DNA from 3 places in the Cupriavidus sp. 05N38 genome. Region 1 is predicted to be linked to each of the others. Evidence: predicted binding sites of a transcription regulator. Region 1 holds the regulator's gene; each other region holds the start of a gene.
The links. Region 1 encodes LexA, which represses DNA repair genes until DNA is damaged. Its sites were predicted from a motif close to ACTGTATNNNNATACAGT; they were not measured.
Positions count from the first base shown of each region.

Region 2: dinB (DNA polymerase IV) is a predicted target of LexA. The motif match lies at 4,997-5,014, and genes of this name have one in related genera.
Region 3: AC1DK4_RS00345 (CppA family protein) is a predicted target of LexA. The motif match lies at 2,219-2,236, and genes of this name have one in related genera.

Region 1 is NZ_JBFTNF010000113.1:186-7,392, reverse strand. It holds gene AC1DK4_RS39110 (DUF47 domain-containing protein) at 1-136, opposite strand, end outside; gene AC1DK4_RS39105 (replicative DNA helicase) at 360-1,751, opposite strand; gene rplI (50S ribosomal protein L9) at 1,971-2,423, opposite strand; gene rpsR (30S ribosomal protein S18) at 2,455-2,733, opposite strand; gene priB (primosomal replication protein N) at 2,737-3,036, opposite strand; gene rpsF (30S ribosomal protein S6) at 3,132-3,506, opposite strand; gene AC1DK4_RS39080 (asparaginase) at 3,608-4,606, opposite strand; gene lexA (transcriptional repressor LexA) at 4,837-5,493, shown strand; gene AC1DK4_RS39070 (hypothetical protein) at 5,611-5,781, shown strand; tRNA gene AC1DK4_RS39065 (tRNA-His) at 5,918-5,993, shown strand; gene AC1DK4_RS39060 (DUF808 domain-containing protein) at 6,239-7,165, shown strand.
Region 2 is NZ_JBFTNF010000029.1:146,057-153,263, forward strand. It holds gene AC1DK4_RS21210 (hypothetical protein) at 1-326, shown strand, start outside; gene AC1DK4_RS21215 (hypothetical protein) at 424-615, opposite strand; gene AC1DK4_RS21220 (hypothetical protein) at 959-1,795, shown strand; gene AC1DK4_RS21225 (hypothetical protein) at 1,896-3,065, opposite strand; gene AC1DK4_RS21230 (hypothetical protein) at 3,465-3,737, shown strand; gene dinB (DNA polymerase IV) at 3,771-4,934, opposite strand; gene AC1DK4_RS21240 (hypothetical protein) at 5,225-5,716, opposite strand; gene AC1DK4_RS21245 (23S rRNA (adenine(2030)-N(6))-methyltransferase RlmJ) at 6,092-6,949, opposite strand; gene mnmC (bifunctional tRNA (5-methylaminomethyl-2-thiouridine)(34)-methyltransferase MnmC2/FAD-dependent 5-carboxymethylaminomethyl-2-thiouridine(34) oxidoreductase MnmC1) at 7,104-7,207, shown strand, end outside.
Region 3 is NZ_JBFTNF010000001.1:82,665-89,871, forward strand. It holds gene AC1DK4_RS00330 (cupin domain-containing protein) at 1-139, shown strand, start outside; gene AC1DK4_RS00335 (epoxide hydrolase family protein) at 213-1,526, shown strand; gene AC1DK4_RS00340 (hypothetical protein) at 1,627-1,968, shown strand; gene AC1DK4_RS00345 (CppA family protein) at 2,274-2,603, shown strand; gene AC1DK4_RS00350 (hypothetical protein) at 2,683-2,958, opposite strand; gene AC1DK4_RS00355 (LysR substrate-binding domain-containing protein) at 3,013-3,189, shown strand; gene AC1DK4_RS00360 (carboxymuconolactone decarboxylase family protein) at 3,211-4,002, opposite strand; gene AC1DK4_RS00365 (LysR family transcriptional regulator) at 4,144-5,067, shown strand; gene AC1DK4_RS00370 (LysR family transcriptional regulator) at 5,249-6,133, shown strand; gene AC1DK4_RS00375 (YbfB/YjiJ family MFS transporter) at 6,126-7,207, shown strand, end outside.

The sequences.
Region 1 (7,207 bases):
GGCGCGCGTGTGCCTCGGCATTGGGCAGGTCGTTGACCAGCACTTCCAGCTCGCGGGCGGCGGTCACCGCGCAATCGGCATGCTGGTTGAAGTATTCGAAGAACTTGCCCTCCGTGGGCATGAATCGGCCGAACATGGGTTGTTCCTTGTCACGACGCGTTAGCGCCGCTGGTTGTTGCTGAGTGGGTTGCTGGATCAGCCAGTCGTGCATTGAATGACAGCCGCCTCGCGGCGGCTGTCATCAAAACGCAATATTTTACAGGCATGTGGGGCGAAGCCGCGCCTCTTTGATGTGCGGCGCCGGCGATCCGCCTTCCCGGCGGCGCCGGCTGCCCGGCAAGCCGCGCCGGGCCTGGGCTTCAGTTGTCGTTGTCGAAGAAGGCGGGGCCGCCGCTGAAGTTGTCGAACTTCGTGAACTGGCCCAGGAATGTCAGCCGCACGGTCCCGATCGGGCCGTTACGCTGCTTGCCGATGATGATTTCCGACGTGCCCTTGTCCTGCGAGTCCGGGTTGTAGACCTCGTCGCGGTAGATGAACAGGATCACGTCGGCATCCTGTTCGATAGCGCCGGATTCGCGCAAGTCGGACATCACCGGCCGCTTGTTGGGGCGCTGTTCCAGGCTTCGGTTCAACTGCGACAGCGCAATCACGGGGCAGTTGAGCTCCTTGGCCAGGCCCTTGAGCGAACGCGAGATTTCCGAGATCTCGGTGGCGCGGTTTTCACCGCCGCCCGAGCCCGACATCAGCTGCAGGTAGTCGATGATGATCAGGCCGAGCTGGCCGCACTGGCGCGCCAGCCGGCGTGACCGGGCGCGCAGCTCCATCGAGCTCAGCGCCGGGGTTTCGTCGATGAACAGCTGGGCATCGTTCATGCGCTGGATGGCATGCGTCAGGCGCGGCCAGTCTTCGTCGAGCAGGCGGCCGGTACGCAGGCGGTGCTGGTCCAGCCGGCCCACCGAGCCGAGCATACGCATGGCCAGCTGCGTGCCCGCCATTTCCATGGAGAACACCGCCACCGGCAGGCCCTGCTCCACCGCCACATGCTCGCCGATGTTCAGCGAGAACGCGGTCTTGCCCATCGAGGGCCGGCCCGCAACGATGATCAGGTCGCCGGCCTGCATGCCGCTGGTCATGCGGTCCAGGTCGATAAAGCCGGTCGGTACGCCGGTCACATCGGTGCTGGAATCCCGGTGGTACAGCTCGTCGATGCGCTCCACCACCTGGGTCAGCAGCGGCTGGATCTCCTGGAAGCCCTTCTGCCCGCGCGAGCCTTCCTCGGCGATGGCGAAGACCTTGGATTCGGCCTCATCGAGCAGTTCCCGCACTTCGCGCCCCTTGGGCGCGAACGCGGCGGTGGCGATGTCGTCGGCCACGGTGACCAGCTTGCGCAGCACAGAGCGCTCGCGCACGATCTCCGCATAGCGGCGGATATTGGCTGCGCTGGGCGTGTTCTGCGCCAGCGAATTCAGGTAGGCCAGTCCGCCCACCTCCTCCGCCTTGCCGGCTCCCTGCAACACCTCGTAGACGGTGATGACGTCGGCAGGCTTGGTAGCAGCGATCAGCCGGGAGATGCTCTGGAAGATCATCCGGTGATCGAAGCGATAGAAGTCCGCTTCGGACAGGAAATCGGCGATACGGTCCCAGGCGGCGTTGTCCAGCAACAGGCCACCGAGTACCGATTGCTCGGCCTCGATGGAGTGTGGTGGAACCTTGAGATTATCTAGTTGGGGGTCTGCGACGGGCGCGTTCATGGGGAGGGATTATAACGGTGGCCGGGCCCCCGTCGCAGGAGAAATCGCGGCTGTCAGCCATCGTCCGCGATGAAGTGACGGCGGGACGACCAGCCTGTCGCAATGAAGCCCAAAGCAAAAAAGGCAGGAGCGCTTGGCCCCTGCCTTTTTTGTTGTTGCCAGCAATCGATGCCCGCCGCCAGCCCCTGAGCGGGGCCCGCGGTGGCATCGAATCCGGTCTTAGACGTGCTCGCCCAGGACGGCGATGGTCACATCGACCAGCACGTCCGTGTGCAGCGAAACGCTGACCGGATGATCGCCAACGACCTTCAGCGGGCCGTTCGGCAGGCGCACTTGCGCCTTCTCGATCTTGAAGCCTTGGCCTTCCAGGGCTTCGGCGATGTCGGCGTTGGTGACCGAACCGAACAGGCGGCCGTCCACACCCGACTTCTGGGTGATCTGCACGGTCAGGCCGTTCAGCTTTTCGCCTTCGGCTTGCGCAGCGGCCAGCTTCTCGGCGGCGGCCTTTTCCAGCTCGGCGCGCTTGACTTCGAACTCGCTGATGGCGGTCTGGGTCGCACGGCGGGCCTTCTTGTTCGGGATCAGGAAGTTACGGGCGTAGCCGTCCTTCACGCGAACGATGTCACCCAGGTTGCCCAGGTTGATGACTTTTTCCAGCAGAATGATTTGCATCGTGTTTTCTCCTTGACGGACCTAGGGCCGATCAGTTCTTGTGCAGGTCGGTGTAGGGCATCAGCGCGAGGAAACGCGCGCGCTTGATGGCCGTATCGAGCTGACGCTGATAGTGAGCCTTGGTACCGGTCAGGCGGGCCGGCGTGATCTTGCCGTTGTCGCCGATGAAATCCTTCAGGGTGTCCAGATCCTTGTAGTCGATCTGTTCCACGCCAGCCACGGTGAAGCGGCAGAAGCGCTTGCGCTTGAACAGCGGGTTCTGCTGTTGGAAGCGCTTCTTGTTCTTGTTGTCACGTTTGACGAATGCCATGATTCAATCCTTTTCGAATGCTTTACATCCAGTGATGTGAAAGACGAGAGCCTTGCTGTTGCGGTGCTTGCGAGCGAGGAATCCTTCGCAGTCGAGCATCGCGCCGAGCGGGGTACGCTCGAGCCGTTGCCCAACCTGGCCGATTCCCATGGCGGCGATGGCAAATTCCACCTGCCTGGGCGTTTGCGCCTCGACGGTCTGGCCCGCGTACTGCAAGATGCAGTTGACGACGGGGACGCCTGCCGGGGTGTAGCGCAAGGCATCGCGTTCGGCGAGGGTTGCGCAGAGCCTTAACTGGTTCAACGCTGCCTCCCTTCCCGATGCCTGTACCCATGCCCGCCCGCGCCGCCGCGACGCCTCACGTACTCAGCGTCTGCGGCAACCGCAACGGTCCGCACTTACGCGGCCGGGGCTTCGCTGGTCTGTTGCGCGGCCTTGCGGGCTTCTTCGCGCTGCACTTCCTTCATCATCGGGGACGGTGCGGTTTCGGCCTTCTTGGTCTGAACGATGAGGTGGCGCAGCACCGCGTCGTTGAACTTGAACGCGTGTTCGAGTTCAGCCAGGGTTTCCTTGCCGCATTCGATGTTCAGGCAAACGTAGTGAGCCTTGGCCAGCTTCTGGATCATGTAGGCCATCTGACGGCGGCCCCAGTCTTCCASGCGGTGGATCTGGCCTTCCTGCGACGTGACCAGCGTCTTGTAACGCTCGATCATGGCCGGAACTTGTTCACTCTGGTCCGGATGGACGATAAATACGATTTCGTAATGACGCATTGACGCTCCTTTTGGATAAGCCACCCGGGCGCCATGTCCGGTGCGGCAAGGTTGGATAGCCTTAAAGTATAGCGCGCTTTCGCCTTACTCGGCAAGTCGCTTCAACTCCCCGCGAACAGCGCCTGCAGCGCGACCGGATCGGACGCCAGCGCGGGAGTCCCCGCCAGGGCAAACAGCAGGAGCACGCGTGCCTTATAAGGATTCAGGTTGCCGGCCGCAACGAAAACACCGGACGCCGGCCGCGGCGCCACCGGAATCGCCACATGACCCGCACCGGTGCGCGAACTGCGCACGACCGCCACGCCGGCCGCGGCCGCCTCGGCCAATGCCTCGGCCAGCGACTGGTGGATCGAGCCGTTGCCCGCGGCCGCCACGACAAGACCGTTCACGCCCGCCCCGACCAGCGCGTCGACGACCACCCGGCCCGGCTCCGCATAGCTGGCGAGAATCTCCACCTTGGGCCAGGCCTGCGGCATCGGCATGGCCGCGGCCGGCAACCGCGCCGGGGCGCGCGTGAAGCCCACGAAGTCATCCTGCACATAACCGACCGGCCCGCCCGCTGGCGAAGCGAAGGCGTTCACTGCCGACGTGTGCGCCTTCACAACGTCGCGCGCGGCGTGGATCTCCTGGTTGATGACCAGCAGCACGCCCTTCCCCACCGCCTGCGCGTGGCTGGCCACACGCACGGCGTCGAGCAGGTTCAGCGGCCCGTCGGCCGACAACGAGGTCGAAGGCCGCATGGCCGCGGTCAGCACGATGGGCAGCCCGACGGGACAAGCGAGGTGCAACACCATCGCCGTCTCTTCGAGCGTGTCGGTGCCGTGCGTCACGACAATGCCGGCAACGTCGGGTTGCGCGGACCAGAAGCGGATGCGCTCGACCAGCCTCGACCAGAGCGCGAACGACATGTCCTTGCTATCTACCTGGGCGACCTGCTCGGCCTCGATGCGGGCCACACTGCCGAGCGCCGGCACCGCGCCAAGCAAGGACGCCACCGGCACCGTGGCCGCCTGGTATTTGGCGCTACTGGCCGGATTGGAGGAGGAACCTGCGATGGTGCCGCCGGTGGCGAGCACGACGACGCGACGCAATAGGGACATGGCGGGGGACGTGTTGGAATCCGGATTCAAAAGACACGAAATCAGCGATTTGCGTGCCGCGGATTGTAACTCGCTTACCGCCCCACACTTGCGACCAGCACAACCCGCCTGGCGTGCGACAAAGCGCCTGTCGATGAGCAGCCTCCCAAAATTCCGCTTGCACTTCACTCGATACTGTATAAAATCACAGCATACTGTTTAAACATACAGTGCTTTCACATACGGCGACCATGGCGACCCTGACACCGCGACAGCAGCAGATTTTCGACCTGATTCGCAGCACCCTCCAGCACACCGGCTTCCCGCCCACCCGTGCCGAGATCGCCGCCAAGTTCGGCTTCTCCTCGCCCAACGCCGCAGAAGAACATCTGCGCGCCCTGGCACGAAAAGGCGTGATCGAACTCACGCCTGGCGCGTCGCGCGGCATTCGCCTCAAGGTATGGCGCAGCGACTCGGAACTGCCCGACCAGTTCTCCCTCCCCATGGCCGGCGTGATGCAACTGACGCTGCCGCTGGTCGGGCGTGTCGCCGCAGGTAGCCCAATCCTTGCGGCCGAGCATATCGACCGCCAGTATCAGGTCGATGCCTCGGTATTCGAAGTCCAGCCCGACTACCTCCTTCGCGTCCGCGGCCTGAGCATGCGCGACGCCGGCATCCTCGACGGCGACCTACTCGCCGTCAAACGCGCCAGCGAAGCCGCCAACGGCAAGATCGTCGTAGCCCGCCTCGGCGACGACGTCACTGTCAAACGCCTCAACCGACGGGGCGACACCATCGAACTGATCGCAGAGAACCCCGACTTCGCCAGCATCATCGTTGAGCCCGGCCGCGAAGAGTTCTCGCTCGAAGGCATTGCCGTCGGCCTGATTCGTACCGGCGCCTTCTGACGATTCAACAAGTGCGGCTGGAGCGGGCCTGCCCCGCATCAAGCTGCACCCGTTTGTYCCAACGCCACCCGCGCCGCGGGTGCCGCCAACTGTTGTTGCAAATTACCAGGTGTAGCCATGCTGCCAGCCAACCGCTTCTCCGCCCGCCGCCCCGTCAAGCCCGTCCCGTTCCGCCAGTCCAAGGGCGTGCGTATCTATCAGGGCGCGCAACGCCGCACCATGGTCGGCAGCATGGCAGCCATCTGCCGCATGCTCGAACTGGAAGATCTCCCCAAGCTCTCCGCGTGAAATCGCGTTGCGTATCCCTCGATTCAACGGCGCCCTGGCATCACGAAAAAATTTGAGCGAAGTACTAGCCATCCGCGAATGAAGTTTGTATAATCTTGTTTTTCGTCGATCAGCACTCAGCTGAAAGACTACGACGGTGGCTGTAGCTCAGTTGGTAGAGTCCAGGATTGTGATTCCTGTCGTCGTGGGTTCGAGTCCCATCAGCCACCCCAGAATTGCATTGCAAAAACAGCGAGCTGCGAAGCTCGCTGTTTTTGTTTGTGGGTCTGTTATTTGTCTCAGGCCCGATCGCAAGCCGATTCCGGCGCCCTCTCCCCTCCCCATTTCGTCTACGCACTCGCGTTATTTGCCTGGCTCAACGAGGCAATAGCGGTATTCTGACGACGCCGTATGCTCCATGCGCGCGGCAAATGCGCGACGTATCTGCTTTCTCGCTACCCACCCGGGAGATCTGGATATGGCTGGCTCGAGCCTGCTTCTGCTGATCGACGACATCACTACCATGCTTGACGACGTGGCGGCCTTGAGCAAATTGGCCGCCAAGAAGACCGCGGGCGTGCTCGGCGACGATCTCGCCCTCAATGCCCAGCAGGTCAGCGGTGTCAACGCTGAACGCGAGTTGCCGGTGGTTTGGGCTGTTGCGAAGGGATCCCTGCGCAACAAGGCCATCTTGGTACCATCCGCGCTGGCCATCAGTGCCGTCATCCCGTGGGCGATCGTGCCGCTGCTGATGGCCGGCGGCGCCTTCCTCTGCTACGAGGGTTTCGAAAAGATTGCGCACGGCTTCATGCATCAGGACGGGCAGGAGACAGCAGCAAGCCCGGCGCCGGAGACGGCGGACCCCACCGCTCTCGAAAGGTCGAAGATCCGCGGCGCAGTGCGTACGGATTTCATCTTGTCGGCTGAAATCATCGTCATTTCCCTCGGCACCGTTTCGAGCGCCGCGTTCGGGACGCAGGTTGCCGTGTTGACGGCGATTGCCCTGATCATGACGGTAGGTGTCTATGGCCTGGTGGCCGGCATCGTCAAACTGGACGACGCCGGACTCTATCTGCACCAGCGCTCATCGGCCGCGGCGCGCGCTGCGGGCCGCGGCATCCTGCGCATGGCGCCCTGGCTGATGCGGGCGCTCTCGGTGGCGGGTACCGTGGCGATGTTCCTGGTTGGCGGCGGGATCCTGGTCCACGGATTCCCCGGCGCGCATCATTTGACGGATCTCGTGACCGGCGTTCTGGCGGATGTACCAAGCGTGGGAAGCAGCCTGGAAATGCTCGGACCGCTGCTGCTCAACGCGGTAGCCGGCATGCTGGCCGGTGCGCTGGTCACTGCCACGGTTGCCGTGGCCAGGTTCGGGATGCGGATGTTTCGGCCCTCCTCCGACTGATCACTCCGAGCCGCGGACCGGTCGCTGCGGATCGGTCACTAC
Region 2 (7,207 bases), on a different contig from region 1:
TCTCGCAGCCGGCAGTGCTTGCGCCCATCGCTGTCGCTCCGCCAGTGGCGCAGCCTCATCGAGTCAGCGTCGCTCCCAGGCAAGAGCGGACTGCCGGCGGCTGGGGATCGCTTGGCGTGCTGGCATGGTTGGGGATCTTTTGCGGCGGCCTGGCTTACCTGTGGGACCGCAGGTTGCGCCATCGGTTTCCGGGGGCGCCAGGCATCTACGGGCGCGGACGCAGAAGCATCTACCGGCCGAGACGCAGGATACCGGTGCCGCTCCTTATCCTGAGTGGCTTGCTGGTTGCGAACGGACTCGTTCTGATCTTTATCCTCGCCAGGTGACCGGTGCGCCAGTGCTGCGCTTACCTGGGTTGACCCGGCCTGGCCCTGAACGGAAACGCCGCCATGCCAAGAAAGCAGGGTGGCGCCCCCGGGAGCATCAACCGGCGACAGTCACTCCGCATTTCCCGGCAATCGCGATCAGCGCGGGAATGTCCGGGGCTCCCGCGGGGATATCCTTGTCGATCGCCGCAAAGAGTTGAGCGGCATTGCCGGTATGGCTGGTTTCTCCCACCACATCGAGCGGGCGCGCGTACGTGTCCGGGGTCACCGCAAATGGTCGTGGCGTCATGGATTCTGGCTCCCTGGAATCGGCTTCAGTCGTGAACTCAGCGTAGTGGGTGGAATCAGGAGAGTCTAGCGGCAGAGGTCGGCAGAGGTCGGCAGAGGTCGGCAGAGGTGGCCATCGCCGGCGGCGGCCTGCCGCGGAACTCCGCAGTCATCGGGGATCCTCGTCAGCATGGTCGCGATCACGCTCGTGGCCGTTCAGGACTGCATTTTGTCCGAGCGCGCACCGGGATATGTGTGGTATCGCACTCCGCATTCGCGAGGCGCGGTAGCAGAATACAGGGCTGATCCGCATAGGATCCCGGCGCCGAATTCTCTAATTCCATGAGAAGACGATGAAAAGGCTCATGAGCCATCTGGCCGCCCTCATTGCCTTGGGGCTTTTCTTCGCCTTCAGTGCGCAGGCGTCGGATATCGCCTGCAAGACGTCGCTGCGCGCGGCTTCCGTCCATTGCGAGGATGCGATGGCGGGCGGCCAGAACTGCCTGAAGCGGGCGAACAAGCGTCCGCATGCCGAGAACCTGATCTGCGACTACGCGTTGCTCAATATCGGGTATGAGCGCATTTACGCCAGCCAGCTTCGGATGTTGCGTGCGGGTCTTATCCGCAAGGCAGACATCACTGCCTGGCGCAAGACCCGGGATGCATGTGGTTCGGTGAAATGCCTTGACGAGCTTTTCGCCGGCTGGCAACAGCATGCTGCCCAGAAGAAGGCAGCACGAGATACCGTCCAGCCGAAAAAGCCGCTTGCCGCGTCTGCGGGTGACACGCCGGAGGATAAGGCGGCGCGAGGCAGGCCGAGACGCGGTGAGGCGAAGTGGTCGATGACATCGACGCGGGAACCGAGCGCGCCTCCACAACGGATCTACACGCAGACCAGTGCGCAACCGCCCGTGCTGGCCCCCATGTCCGGTGCACCTTCAGAGGCTGAGCCAAGGTGGATCAAGGCGCCTCTCGCGCAAGAGCGGACTGCCTACCGCGTGGGATCGCTTGGCGGGTTGGCATGGCTAGGGATCCTCGGCGTGGGTTCGGCCTGCTTGTTCACGCGCAGGCTGGGCCAGCGGTTCCCGGGCGTGCCGGACATTTACCGACGGATCCGCAGCATGCCTGTGACCACGCTCATCCTGAGCGGCCTGCTGGTGGTGAACGCATTGTTCATGGTCCTCATGCTATTCGAGGAATAGGCCTGCGAGCTGGGGAGGCTTGCTCGCGACGGGCCGTCTCTGGCCTCTTCCTGCCTGACGAACTGGCGGTCGGTCAATCAATGAATCCAACCCCGCGCCATCATCGGTTCATACCGTCGGCATTCGTTCGCCTGACGAAATCAAGACCGACAAGCGCCATCCCCGTCATGACGCATCCGCTCAGCAGGGAAAATGCCGCTATCGCCAGCGTCCCGTGCCCGGCGCGACGCTCGGGCACGGTTGGCCCCGAGGCGAAGTGCGTATTGACGAGGTGCTTCGTTCGGAGTTCCTCTGCGATCAGGCCGATGTCGTTGAAGACTTCCCGGATGTCGTCGTCTTTCAGATCGGCGCCGTCGAACATGTTTTTCTGCAGCGCAAGGTAGACGGCGAGCATGGCCTTGCCCGAGTTGGCAGGGTCCCTCGATGCCTCCGCGCGAGCGAAGAATGCTTCGCGCAGCGTATTCTGGGCGGCTTCCCGCTCAAGCGAATCGATCGCCGTGCGAAGATCGACGATAAGGGATTCGGTTCCGACAAGCTGCGCCACCGGCGACAGATATTTCGAGCTTCCGGCATCGGATGACAGCAGTTGCCTGGATTCGAGCTTCGATGCGCCGGGGTACCTGCCGGCTATGATCTTCAGGGACTTCATCCGCGCGGTTTCCTGGCGGAGTTCGAGCCGTTTCGAAATGAGCTGGTTGTCGATTCTCTGCTTCTTGGCCTTGAACTCGGCGGCCTTCGTGTGCACGATCTCCGTCAGTTCCTGGCGCAGCATGGTGTCCTTGAGGAAGTCTCCCAGGATTCTTACCCTTGCTGTCGCTTGCGCAGGCGATGGCGCGGCAAAGGAGATGGCGAAGCCAAGGATATCCATGTCGATGGGCGTCTTGCTGTTGTTGAGATATCCCAGTTCCGCTTTTGAATAAGGCAGCACGGGTGTCACGTGCTTGCGGAGAAAACTCTCCTGCAAGGCATTTGCCAGATATTGCCCGTTGGCGTCACCTCCCAGTTGTTCGTGGCCGAGAAAGCGGCGTAGCGCGCCTTTGTCCGCGAATGCGGAGCGCTGGGTGTTGTACTCCGTCAGTTTTCGACTTGCCCTGAGGAAGCCTTCGCTCCTGTAATTTTCGCTGGCGGCGAACAGGATGGAGAACGAGATGCCTGAGACGACGGGCACAAAGATAAGCAGCCACATCCAGTGTTTGCGCAGCCAGTGCCCCGTGGCGATGAAGGAAAAGGGTGTCGCTGATGAAGTTTCCGACGATTTTATTTCCAGCATGGAGTCTCTGCGAAACAGCCGATTGGTATGTGCCAGCCATGGAGGCCGGCAAGTCAGAATCCATCGCGGCAGTGATTCGATGGTGCGGAAACATCCCAAGATGAAATGGAAACTTCTCCATTTTCCGAGTACTTGCCGAGTACTTGCCGAGTACTTGCCGGTCGGACAGTCGGAGGAAATCGCTCATCGGCGACCCGGGCCGGCAGGCCGTCCCGGCTGTCCAGCCAATCCGCCCGGGATCCCCGCATCGCCTGGCGGCAGGAACGGCAGTTGTCCGGCACACCAGCGCGCCTGAAGCGCGGCCATGTGGCCCGGGGCGCGGGCACCCCGGGCAGGCATCGGCGCGAACTCGCACGCAATGGGCGCATACTTGGCATCGCGCGAGTCGTGGGGGATGTCATGGGAAAGCTCTTCGAAGCATTGCCGGCGGACGAGCGCGCAGACTTCGAGGCCGCTTGCAGGAAGCATGGCCGGACCCGCGAAGAATTCACGGTCGTCCTTGATGAGGAGGCCCCTCCCCGGGATGCGGTGGGTCCCATTCCCCGCAAGGTGGCGGTCCAGGCCAACCTGACCGGCGCTCGCCAGTCCTATCCCGCGGCAAGCGGCACGTCCTGGACTGCCGAGTTCGAGCGGGACCTCGCCCGGGGCTTTTTCTGGGAAACCTACGACTAGGTACGGGTACGCACCGCCGCCATCGTCCCCAGCCTATTCGCCATCCCCGAACGGCAACTCGCCCTGCACCGGGAGCACGGCAAGATCTTCCCCGCCGGCCATCGTCAAGGTGCTGACGCGCACGCCCAGCAGCCGGATCCTCCGGTCCAGCGCGACACGCTTCACGCATTCCGTCGCCGCCCGCCGCAGCAATACGGCGTCGGCCGTCGGCGCGGGCATGCTCAGGTCGCGGGTCACGGTCTGGAAGTCGTCGTAGCGCAGCTTTACCCCGATCGTGCGGCCGACGTACCCCTTGCGGCGGAGGTCCTCGGCCAGGCGCTGGCACAGGGCGGTAAAGATTTCGGAGAGGGCCTGGCGGTCCTGGCGGGGGTGGAGGTCGCGTTCGAAGGTGGTTTCGCGGCTCATGGACTTCGGTTCGGAGCTGACCACGACGGGACGGTCGTCCTGGCCCTGGGCGATTTCCGCCAGCCAGGCTGAGTAGCTGCGGCCGAAGTGGCTTTGCAGCAGCCCAAGGTCGGCGCTGGCGAGGTCGCCGACGGTGGCGATGCCGAGCGCGGCGAGCTTTTCGGTCGCCTTGGGGCCAATGCCGTTGACCTTGCGCACGGGCAGCGGCCAGATGCGACGGGGGATGTCGTCGGCGCCGAGCAGGGTGAGGCCGTCAGGCTTGTCCAGTTCGGAGCCGATCTTGGCCAGGAGCTTGTTGGGGGCGATGCAGATCGAGCAGCTTAACTGGGTGGCTTCACGTACGGCTTGCTTGATGCGCGCGCCGAGATCGGCCGGTTCACCGGCGACTTCGCTGAGATCAATGTAGATTTCGTCGATGCCGCGGTCTTCGATCTGGTCGGTGAAGGTGTGGACGGCGGCCTTGAAGAGGCGGGAGTAGTGCCGGTAGGAGTCGAAGTCGGTGGGCAGCAGGATGGCGTCGGGCGCGAGTTGGGCGGCTTTCATCATGCCCATGGCCGAGAAGACGCCGAGCGCGCGTGCTTCATAGGTGGAGGTGGTGACGACGCCGCGGCCGGCGTAGTCGCGCAGGCGGGCGAAGCGCCGGCTGCCGTCCGGCAGGATTTCGGGCACGGCGTTGCGTCCGCCGCCGATCACCACGGGCATGCCGCGCAGCTCCGGGTACCGCAGGAGTTCGACGGAAGCGTAGAACGCGTCCATGTCCAGGTGGGCGATGCGGCGAGTTGCGGAAGGCATTGTCGGCTGGCAGGGATTGGCGACGCCTCCATCCGGCCATGCCGGGGCGGGGTGTCGCGATAACTGTATGCATATACAGTATATCGAACTCTGCGCCGGGCATCGATGCCGCCGGCGAACGCGCTTTCATTTTGCCTGCAAGCGCAATGCGACGATTCTCAAGACGGTGCGCGCCACCCGCGCGGACATCGGCCGGGCCGGCGGTCGGTTGTCACAAGCGGCCAGCGGCAGCCGGCGCGCGGCTCGCCACCGCCCGCTGACAGCGGTCCGAGGCTGCGCCGGAGCGGCGCTTACCGCAGCAGGAATCCGATATCGTCGACGCTGATCTGCGCTGCCGGCACGCCCCGGCGTTGCTGGAACAGCATGTGCTGCAGCACCTGGCGGCGCTGCGCGGCGAAGACCGCCAGGTCGATGGGCGACCCGGCGCGCGCGTAGTGTTCGATCAGGAGCTTGTAGGCGCGGTGTCGCATGCGCAGGGCCTCGCCGTCGGCGCGGAGCTTGCTGGTGTCTTCCGGCGCGGGGCGCTCGACATTGCGCAGCGCTTCGAGCGCATGGGCGTGCAGGTCGCGATAGCGATCGAGTTCGGCCTGGGTGGTGCGCAGGCGTTCGCGCAGGTCCCGTACCTTGCGCTGCAATTTCAGTGTCATGCCGACACCGTGCTCGATCAGCGCGACGGTTTCCAGTGCATGGCTGGCGGCGGCGATGGTGTTCTTCCAGATACCCCGGTCGGACGTGTCGGCGTCCGTTGCCCAGCCATCGCGGGCTCCGCTCAATGTCTTCATATGACCCCTTTGACCCTTGTATCGATTTCCGGCGGCCGGTCCTGTGGTTTCCGGTCCTGTCCGTGCGCATGGTGGCCGCGCTGACCTGGCGGCCTGCCATGCCGATGCAACCTCGTGCGCTTGGGTGCATCTGAGCCGGCAGCCTTGCGTCGAGGTTTTGGGGAAAGATCGTACGGTTTTACCCCGTCCGGGCCAAGTAGAAGATGCTTAGATCTGGTCTTCCCGGCGCCTATGTCGCGTAATGTCTACGGGCCTTGGCGCGGCTGCCCTTGTCATGGTGCTGACACCGGCACAGTGCGGGCGGGGAGGGGGTCAGGCTCCGCCGCCATGCCGTTGGGGTCACACGGGCGCAGGAGGCAATGGCGGGACGGTGGCTCAGCTTTCCTGGGCTTCGAGCGTGAAGCGGGCGCCGGCGTCCTGGCCCAGCAGCGTGACCAGGGTGGGCATGGCTGCTTCCAGGTTTTCCTTGAGGCGCCACGGCGGGTTGACGATAAACATGCCGCTGCCGTGCAGGCCCAGGCCGCCCGCGACCGGCTGCTTCACGGTGAGGGAGACATGCAGCCAGCTCTTGAGCGGCAGTTTTTTCAGCTGCACCGGCAACTGCACCGATTCGCGGCGTTGCACTTCGGGGTACCAGACCGCATAGATGCCGGTGGCAAAGCGCTGCAGGCCATCCTGTACGGTCCGCACCACGCGGGCGTAGTCCTGCTTGTCTTCGTAGGAGGGGTCGATCAGCACCACGGCGCGGCGCGGCGCAGGGGGCAGGATGGCATTGATGCCGGTGAAGCCGTCGCCGTCGTACAGCATGACGCGGCGGCCGGCGCCCCGGAAGTTGTCGCGCAGCACCTGGATCTCCGTGCTGTGCATCTCGAACAGGCGCAGGCGGTCGGCCTCGCGCAGCATCTGCCAGGCAAGCCAGGGCGAGCCGGGGTAGTGCCGCAGGTTGCCGTCGGGATTGAGGGTGCGCACCTGTTCCAGGTAGTCCTCGAGTAGCGTGGGCATGGGCCGCTTGGCGGCGGCGGCCTGCCACAGGCGGGCGATGCCCGTTTCAAACTCGCCCTTTTTCTGCGCGTAGGCATGGTCCAGCGCATACAGGCCGGCGCCGGCATGCGTGTCGATGTACCAGAACGGCTTGTCCTTCTGGGTCATCTGCTCCAGCAACTGGACCACGATGGCATGTTTGAGGACATCGGCGTGGTTGCCGGCGTGGAAGGCGTGACGGTAGCTGAACATGAGAAGGGGGGAAGGCGGGAATGTGGCGTGCGGCTGCCGGCCGGCGGCGCAGGGCGCTATGCTACCATCGCCCGCGTCCGGTGCCGCCTGCCTGCCCTGGCGGTACTCCCGGGATCCTCGCTTCTCCTTCCCATTGCCGACGTCCCTTCGTTTCATGTCCCGCGCCTTAGATCCCGCCGAGCCCGTCTTTTCCGATACCGGCCCGCCTTATTCGGCGCGCTATGGCGATGTCTATCACAGCGACGAGGGCGGGCTCGC
Region 3 (7,207 bases), on a different contig from region 1:
CACGCTCAAGGCCGGCGAGGCCTTGTTCATTCCGGCCGGAACGGCGCACTCGGCGAAAAATGTCGGCGGCGGCAAGGCGTCGGAGCTGGCAACGTATATCGTTAAAAAAGGGGCTCCGCTGGTCGTGCCGGTCAAGTGAGTCGCTCCTTGTCGCGCTTTGTCGCTCCTTGATACGACCTTGATCCAGGAAACCACGGCACATGAGGTGCAAGATGAGCACACAGGAATCAACCAGGGCTCCCGTCCTGTCGCGCCGAGCCCTGCTCCTGAGCGGAGCGGCAACGGCAGCCCTTGCGATGTTCCGCCCCGTCATGGCTGCCGTCCAGCCCGACGCGGGGCAGCGCTATGCGGCAGATGCCATCCGCCCCTTTCGCGTTCATGTTCCGCAAGCAGCGCTCACCGACCTTCACCGCAGGCTCGCCGCGACGCGTTGGCCTGACCCTGAAACGGTGAGTGACCGCTCCCAGGGAGTGCAGCTCGTAAAGCTCCAGGCACTCGTGCAGTACTGGGGGACGAGCTACGACTGGCGAAAGGCAGAGGCGAAACTCAACGCCTTGCCGCAGTTCCTGACGAATATCGACGGCCTGGACATTCATTTCATCCACGTGCGCTCCCGTCATCCGCAAGCATTGCCACTCATCATGACCCACGGCTGGCCCGGTTCGGTCTTCGAGCTGCTGAAAGTCATCGGCCCGCTGACCGATCCCACGGCGCACGGCGGGGCCGCCGAGGATGCCTTCCATCTTGTGATTCCGTCCATTCCAGGCTTCGGCTTTTCAGGCAAGCCCACGGGCACCGGCTGGAACCCGGACCGCGTCGCCCGCGCGTGGGACGTCCTCATGAAGCGCCTTGGATATACGCGCTACGTCGCGCAAGGCGGCGACTGGGGTGCCATCATTTGCGATGCCATGGGCCGTCAAGCTCCCGAGGGTCTGCTCGGCATCCACGTCAACAGGGTCGAGCGCGCGACGACTCTCCCGCCGGACGTCGCGAAGGCGCTGAAGAATGGCGATCCGGCACCGGCGATCCTCACCGCCGAAGAAAAGGCGGTGTTTGACCAAGCCAGGGAGTTCCTTGGCAAGGGCTTTGGATACGCCGCGATCATGGGGACGCGCCCCCAAACCATGGCATACGCCCTGGCCGATTCGCCGGTGGGACTGGCGGCGTGGATCTACGACAAGATCGCTGATTGGGTGTTCACCCGCGGCGAACCGGAGCGCTCGCTCACCCGCGACGAGATGCTCGACGACATCACACTCTACTGGCTGACCAACACAGGCCCCGCAAGCGCGCGGATCTACTGGGAAACCAACGCCAGTAGCCCCAATGTAGCCAGCATCTCGATCCCGGCGGCGGTGACGATCTTCCCCGGGGAGGTCTACAGGCCGCCGAAGAACTGGGCCGCACGCGCCTACCGCAACCTCATCTACTACAACCAGGTGGACAAGGGCGGCCACTTCGCGGCCTGGGAAGAGCCGGTCCTGTTCAGCACCGAGGTGCGTGCCGCGTTCCGGCCGCTGCGCTGAGCGCGGCGTGCGGCTAGTGTAGGAATGCGCGGTATGCGCGAGAGCCCGTCATGGAACATCTGGTATAGATTGAATCCATCGCACATGGACGGAATATCGCATGCCAGAAAAGCAAGGACCAAGGATCCGGAATGCCGCGTTTTCGGGCGCGCTCGTATGCGCGGCACTCGTGGCGGGATGTGCCGCCCAGACAGCGACCCCGGTGCCGAACCCGGGCCCGCAAGGCGGCCGCGGCACGCCGGAAGGCTGCCAGGCAGACAAGGTTGGCGATGATGCCCTGATCGGCAAGGCCGAGGCAGACGCCGTCACCCTGCTCCAGGGCTGCGCCTGGCGGTTTGGTGACCGGGAAGGCCAGCATATGCCCGCAACCATGGACTACAACCCGCAGCGCCGCACGCTGGACGTCAAGGGGGGAAAGGTGACCGCGGTACGCCGCGGGTGAGCAGCTACGCCTGGGCTGCATCGGCCGCGCAGGCTGCTTGCGATTCGGCTGGCCAGCCTCGCCTGCCACGACGCCTGCCCCCCCGGAAGTGACATCTGGCGGTCCTGTTTCGAACGTGCCGCACGGCACGTTCACCTCGAATTCCACGGCTTGCAGGGGGGCGACAGCAGTTCGCCGGTAGCGGCTGGTCAATCACAACCGGACCAGCCAGCCGGCTTTCCATCGAACCGTTCCTTGAAAATCCCCGAATACTGTATATATTTACAGTTACTGTATGGATGAACAGTATTCGCGGGGAGCCCAGCATGGAACATCTGGTCCGGGTACAGAATGAATATGATCGCCAGGTCCTGGCATGGCTGCGGGAACGGATTGGCGACGCGGCCCTGCAGGCAGCCGCCCAACGCCTGGCCGGTGACCGCAAGCCCTATCTTTCGACAATCTGCCGCAGCCTGAAGGTCACGCCACCGAGCCGACGCGCACTGCGCAACCAGGCTGGCCGCGCCACCCGTGAGGTCGGGGACCGCTACCTTGCCTCGATCCGCCAGCTTCTCGCGCGGCCGGCGCCGGCACAGCGCCATGCGCAAGTTCCGGGGAATCCGGGAAATCCACAGCACGAGGGCCGTCGGCTCTAGGCTGCCTGGCATCAACGCCCGCAACGCCAGCAACGGTGGGCAGCAGCGCCCACCGCCCTGCGCCCTCCGCACAAGAGCATCAACTCGCCATGCGGTCCGTGGCACGCACATCGCGTGTGCCATCGGTGAACACGTCGCGGTTCATCATGGCGATTGCGCCGGCGTCGGTACCCTGGTGCGCACCGTCCTGGTACGCGTCGCGCTGGCGCGCGCCGTCGGAGAAGGCGTCAGGCTTGCGGGCGCCCTGGCTGAAGCTATCGAACGCCGGCTGTTGCGCGGCGAGCGCCGGCAGCGTGAGCGCGGCAAGCAGCACGGCGGATGCCATGGCGAGCATTTTCTTGCGTGGGGTTTTCATCTTGTACCTCGGCGTATTGGTTTCGATGGATCCGTCAGTGCCACGGACCGGCCTGTGCGCGAACACCTGGCCAGCGGGCGACTGGTGCCGGTGCTGCCCGAGTGGAACGCCGGCACGCTGCCGCTGTTCGTCATGTACCCGCGCAACCGGCACCTGACGGCCAAGGTGCGCGTCTTTATCGACTGGGTGGCGCGGCTGTTCGACGCCGAACCCCGCCTGCCGCAGGCCTGAGCAGCCAGCCCGCGCGCGCGGTCAGTGCCGTGCCAGCGCGCGTTCGGCCAGGACGTCCTTCGCCGCCAGCGCCGCGTTGATGGCGCGCGGAAACCCTGCATAGGCCGCGACCTGGATGATGGCCTCCACCATCTGCGCCTGCGTGCCGCCCACGTTCAGCAGGCCGTGCATATGGACCTTGAGCTGCGGCGTGGCCGAGCCCATCGCCGCCAGCGCGGCCACCGTGATCATCTCGCGGCAAACCAAGTCCAGCCCGGAGCGTGCGTAGATGTCGCCGAAGCCGAACTCGATGATGAAGCGGCCCAGGTCGGGGGCGATTTCCTGCAGCGAGGCGATCACGCGCTCGCCGGCCTCGCCGTCGATCTCGCGCAGGCGTTCAAGCCCGGCCTGGTAGCGCGAGGCGCTCACCGGCTGCGGCGATGCAGATGCCGCCACGCCGATACCCGCGGCGGCAAAGACCGTCCTCAGCACGGCCATGCCGTTGAGCGCCACCGGGAAGCCTGCGTAGACCACCAGGTGGATCATGGACTCGACCAGCTCGGCCGGCGTGCAGCCCGCGTTCAGTGCGCCCGCCAGGTGGAACTTCAGTTGCGGTTCGAGCCCGCCCATGGCGGCCAGCGCGGCCACGGTGACCAGTTGCCGCTGCGGCAGCGTCAACCCGTCGCGCGGATAGATCTCGCCGTAGACAAAGCCGATGGCAAGGCTGGCGAGATCGGGGGCGATGTCGCCGAGCGCAGCGAGGATTGAAGCGTCGGTGGTGTTTTCGATGGCGGCAAGCTGCGCGCGGCCGAGTGCCATGGTCTGCGGGGTCATTGGCTGTTTCCTTGGTCCGGTAAGTCGGTGAGTCGGTGAGTCGGTGAGTCGGTGAGGCAAGCTTAGCGAGCGCCCTCGCATGCCGCCAATGCCTTCGGCGTGATACCTTGCGCGTATCAGCAAGCAAGGATCGCGAAGCCCATGCAGCCCCGCCTGGAACTCTGGCAACTCAACTACTTCGTGGCCGTGGCCGACGAACTGAGCTTTCGCCGCGCGGCCGAGCGCCTGTCGATCACGCAGCCGCCGCTGACCCGGCAGATCCAGGCGCTCGAGGAAACCATCGGCGCGCGCCTGTTCGAGCGCGACCGCAATGGCGTGTCGCTCACCCCGGCCGGCAGCCAGCTGTTGCCCGAGGCGCGCGAGCTGCTGGCCAGCGCCGACGCCCTGCTCGCCCGTGCCCGCAAGCGCGCCAGGCGCGTCGGCGGCCTGCGCCTTGGCATCACCACCGTGGTGGACGCCGCCCTGTTCACGTGGCTGGCGCCGGCACTGCAGGCGCGGGCACCCGACGTGCGGCTGGTGCAGAAGCGGCAGATCTCGCAGCAATCCATCGCCGACCTGCGGCGCGGCGCGCTCGACGCCGCGCTGATCGGCCTGCCCTCGGCCACCGGCGAACTGGAGGTCGAGCATCTGTTCGACGACCCGCTGGTGGCCGCGCTGCCGGCCACGCACCGCCTGGCCCGACGCAAGCGCATTTCCATCCTGGAACTGCAGTCCGATCCGCTGTTCTGGTTCCAGCGGCGCTTCAACCCGGCCTACTTCGACCACTACGAAGCCTTGTTCCGCACGCTCGGCTACGCGCCACCCCGCCTGCCCGAGCCGTCCGACCATCATGTGCTGCTCGGGCTGATCGCCGACGGCCAGGGCGTGGCGCTGGTGCCAGCCTCGCTGCAGGCCATGGCGCGGGTGGGCGTGATCTACAAACCGCTCAAGGAAGCCGCCGTGCTGCGCATCGGCGTGGCGCTGGCCCTGGCCCCCGGAAACCCGGCGCCGGCCCTGCCGCTGCTGCTGCAAACCCTGCGCGCACGCTATCGCCCCGGCCCGGGCCCGAAATCCCGGCGGCGCTGAGCGCCCGGTCCCGCGCGTCCTGCACGGCCTTGCAGGCGGCCACCCGTGCGCATTCCCGTGCGCATTCCCCGCGCATGGCAGGGTTTTCTTGACTTATTTATCCCCATAGATGATAGTTAACAACGATACATTCTCTTTTTAAGAACGAACTCCGGTCCGTTCTGCATCGAAGGATTTGCCCGTGGACCTCGCCGAACTGGAAATCTTCAGGGCGGTGGCGCTCGAAGAAAGCGTCACCCGTGCCGCCAAGGCCCTGGACCGCGTGCAGTCCAACGTCACCACGCGCGTGAAGCAACTCGAGGAGGAACTCGGCGTGGCCCTGTTCCTGCGCGACAGCAAACGCATGACGCTGACCCCCGAGGGCCAGCGCTTTCTCGGCTACACCGAGCGCCTGCTGGCGCTGGCAGAGGAAGCCCGCCAGTCGATGCGCGCCGACCTGCCGTCCGGGACGCTGCGGGTGGGTGCCATGGAAAGCTCGGCGGCCGCCCGGTTGCCGCGTCCGCTGGCGCGCTACCACGGCAAGTGGCCGGACGTGCGCATCGAGATCCAGACCGGCACCACGCAGGCGCTGATCGACGCCCTGCTTGCGCATCGTATCGACTGCGCCGTGGTGGCGCATCCCGGCGACGGCGCCCCCGAAGCGCTGGACATGGACGCGCTGGGTCCGGGCCTGGAGGGGAGCTTTCTCTTCTCCGAAGAGCTTGTGCTGGTGCTGCCGCCGAGCCATCCGCCGGTACGCTCGCCGCAGGACCTCACGCTGCGCAGCCTGGCCACTTTCTCGCGCGGCTGTACCTACCGCATGTGCATCGAGGACTGGCTGGCCAGCTCGGACGGCCCGCGCCCGGTGCTCAACATGCTGGAACTGTCCTCCTACCATGCCATCCTGGCGTGCGTGACGGCGGGCTCGGCCGTCGCCATCGTGCCCCGCTCCCTGCTCGCGCTGCATCCGGACACCGCCGCGCTGCAGGCCGTGCCGGTGCGCACGGCGCATACCTTCCTGGTACGCCGCTCGGGCTTCATGACCTCGGCATATGCCGCCTTCCTGCGCGAGCTCCAGCATGGCTAAGGCACAACCGGAGCGCCTCGCGCAGCCCGGCGGCGCTGCCTCGCACATGGCCATCGCGCACTGGCTGCCGGCGCTGGCCGCCTCGCTGGTGCTGTCAGTCGGCATGGGCTTTGGCCGCTTCGCCTTCACGGGCATGTACCCGATCATGGTGCGCGACGGCCTGCTCACCGTCAGCGCCGGCTCACTGGCCGCTTCCGCCAACTATGCGGGCTACCTGGCAGGCGCGCTTGCGGTGACCCGCATCTCGCCGCGCGCCACGCCGATGCTGTGCCGCATCGCCCTGGCCGGCACCGCCTTGTGCCTGCTCGCGCTGGCATTCCCCGCCGCGCCGTGGTTCATCATCGGCGTGCGCTTCATTGCCGGATTCCTCAGCGCCATCTCCCTGGTCGCCGCCTCGGTGTGGCTGTTCCAGGTGGTGGGCGACCCGCGTGGCGCGCCGCTGCTGTTCGCCGGCGTGGGCGCCGGCATCCTGCTGTCGGCCGAGGCCATCGCCGCCGGCAACCTGGCCGGCTGGCACAGCCCGTTGCTGTGGGCCGTGCTCGCGGCCGGCTCGGCGGTGCTGTCGCTGCCGGCATGGCGCCAGCTCGGCAAAGCCGTGACGCCACAACCGGCGCAAGCGGCCGACGCGGCCGAAGCCACCGCCGGCAATGGCGCGGGTCCGGGCCCGTGGCCGCTGCTCGCCAGCTATGGCCTGGCCGGCTTCGGCTATATCGTCACCGCGACCTATCTGCCGCTGTTCGTGCGCGACGCGCTTGGCCATGTCGATCCGATCCATGTCTGGGCCGTCTTCGGCCTCGGCGCGGCACCCTCGTGCTTCCTGTGGCACGCCTTGCATGAACGCCTCGGCACGCGGCGCGCGCTCGCCCTCAACATGCTGGTGCAGGCGGTTGGCGTGATCCTGCCGGCGCTGCGGCATTCCGCGCCGGCCTACCTGGCCAGCGCGCTCCTGGTCGGCGGCACCTTTGTCGGCACCGTCACCATTGCCATGCCGGCGGCCAAGCGCGTGGCCCACGCCGTGAAATTCAACCTGCTGGCCGCCATGACTGCCACCTATGGCGTGGGGCAGGTAGCCGG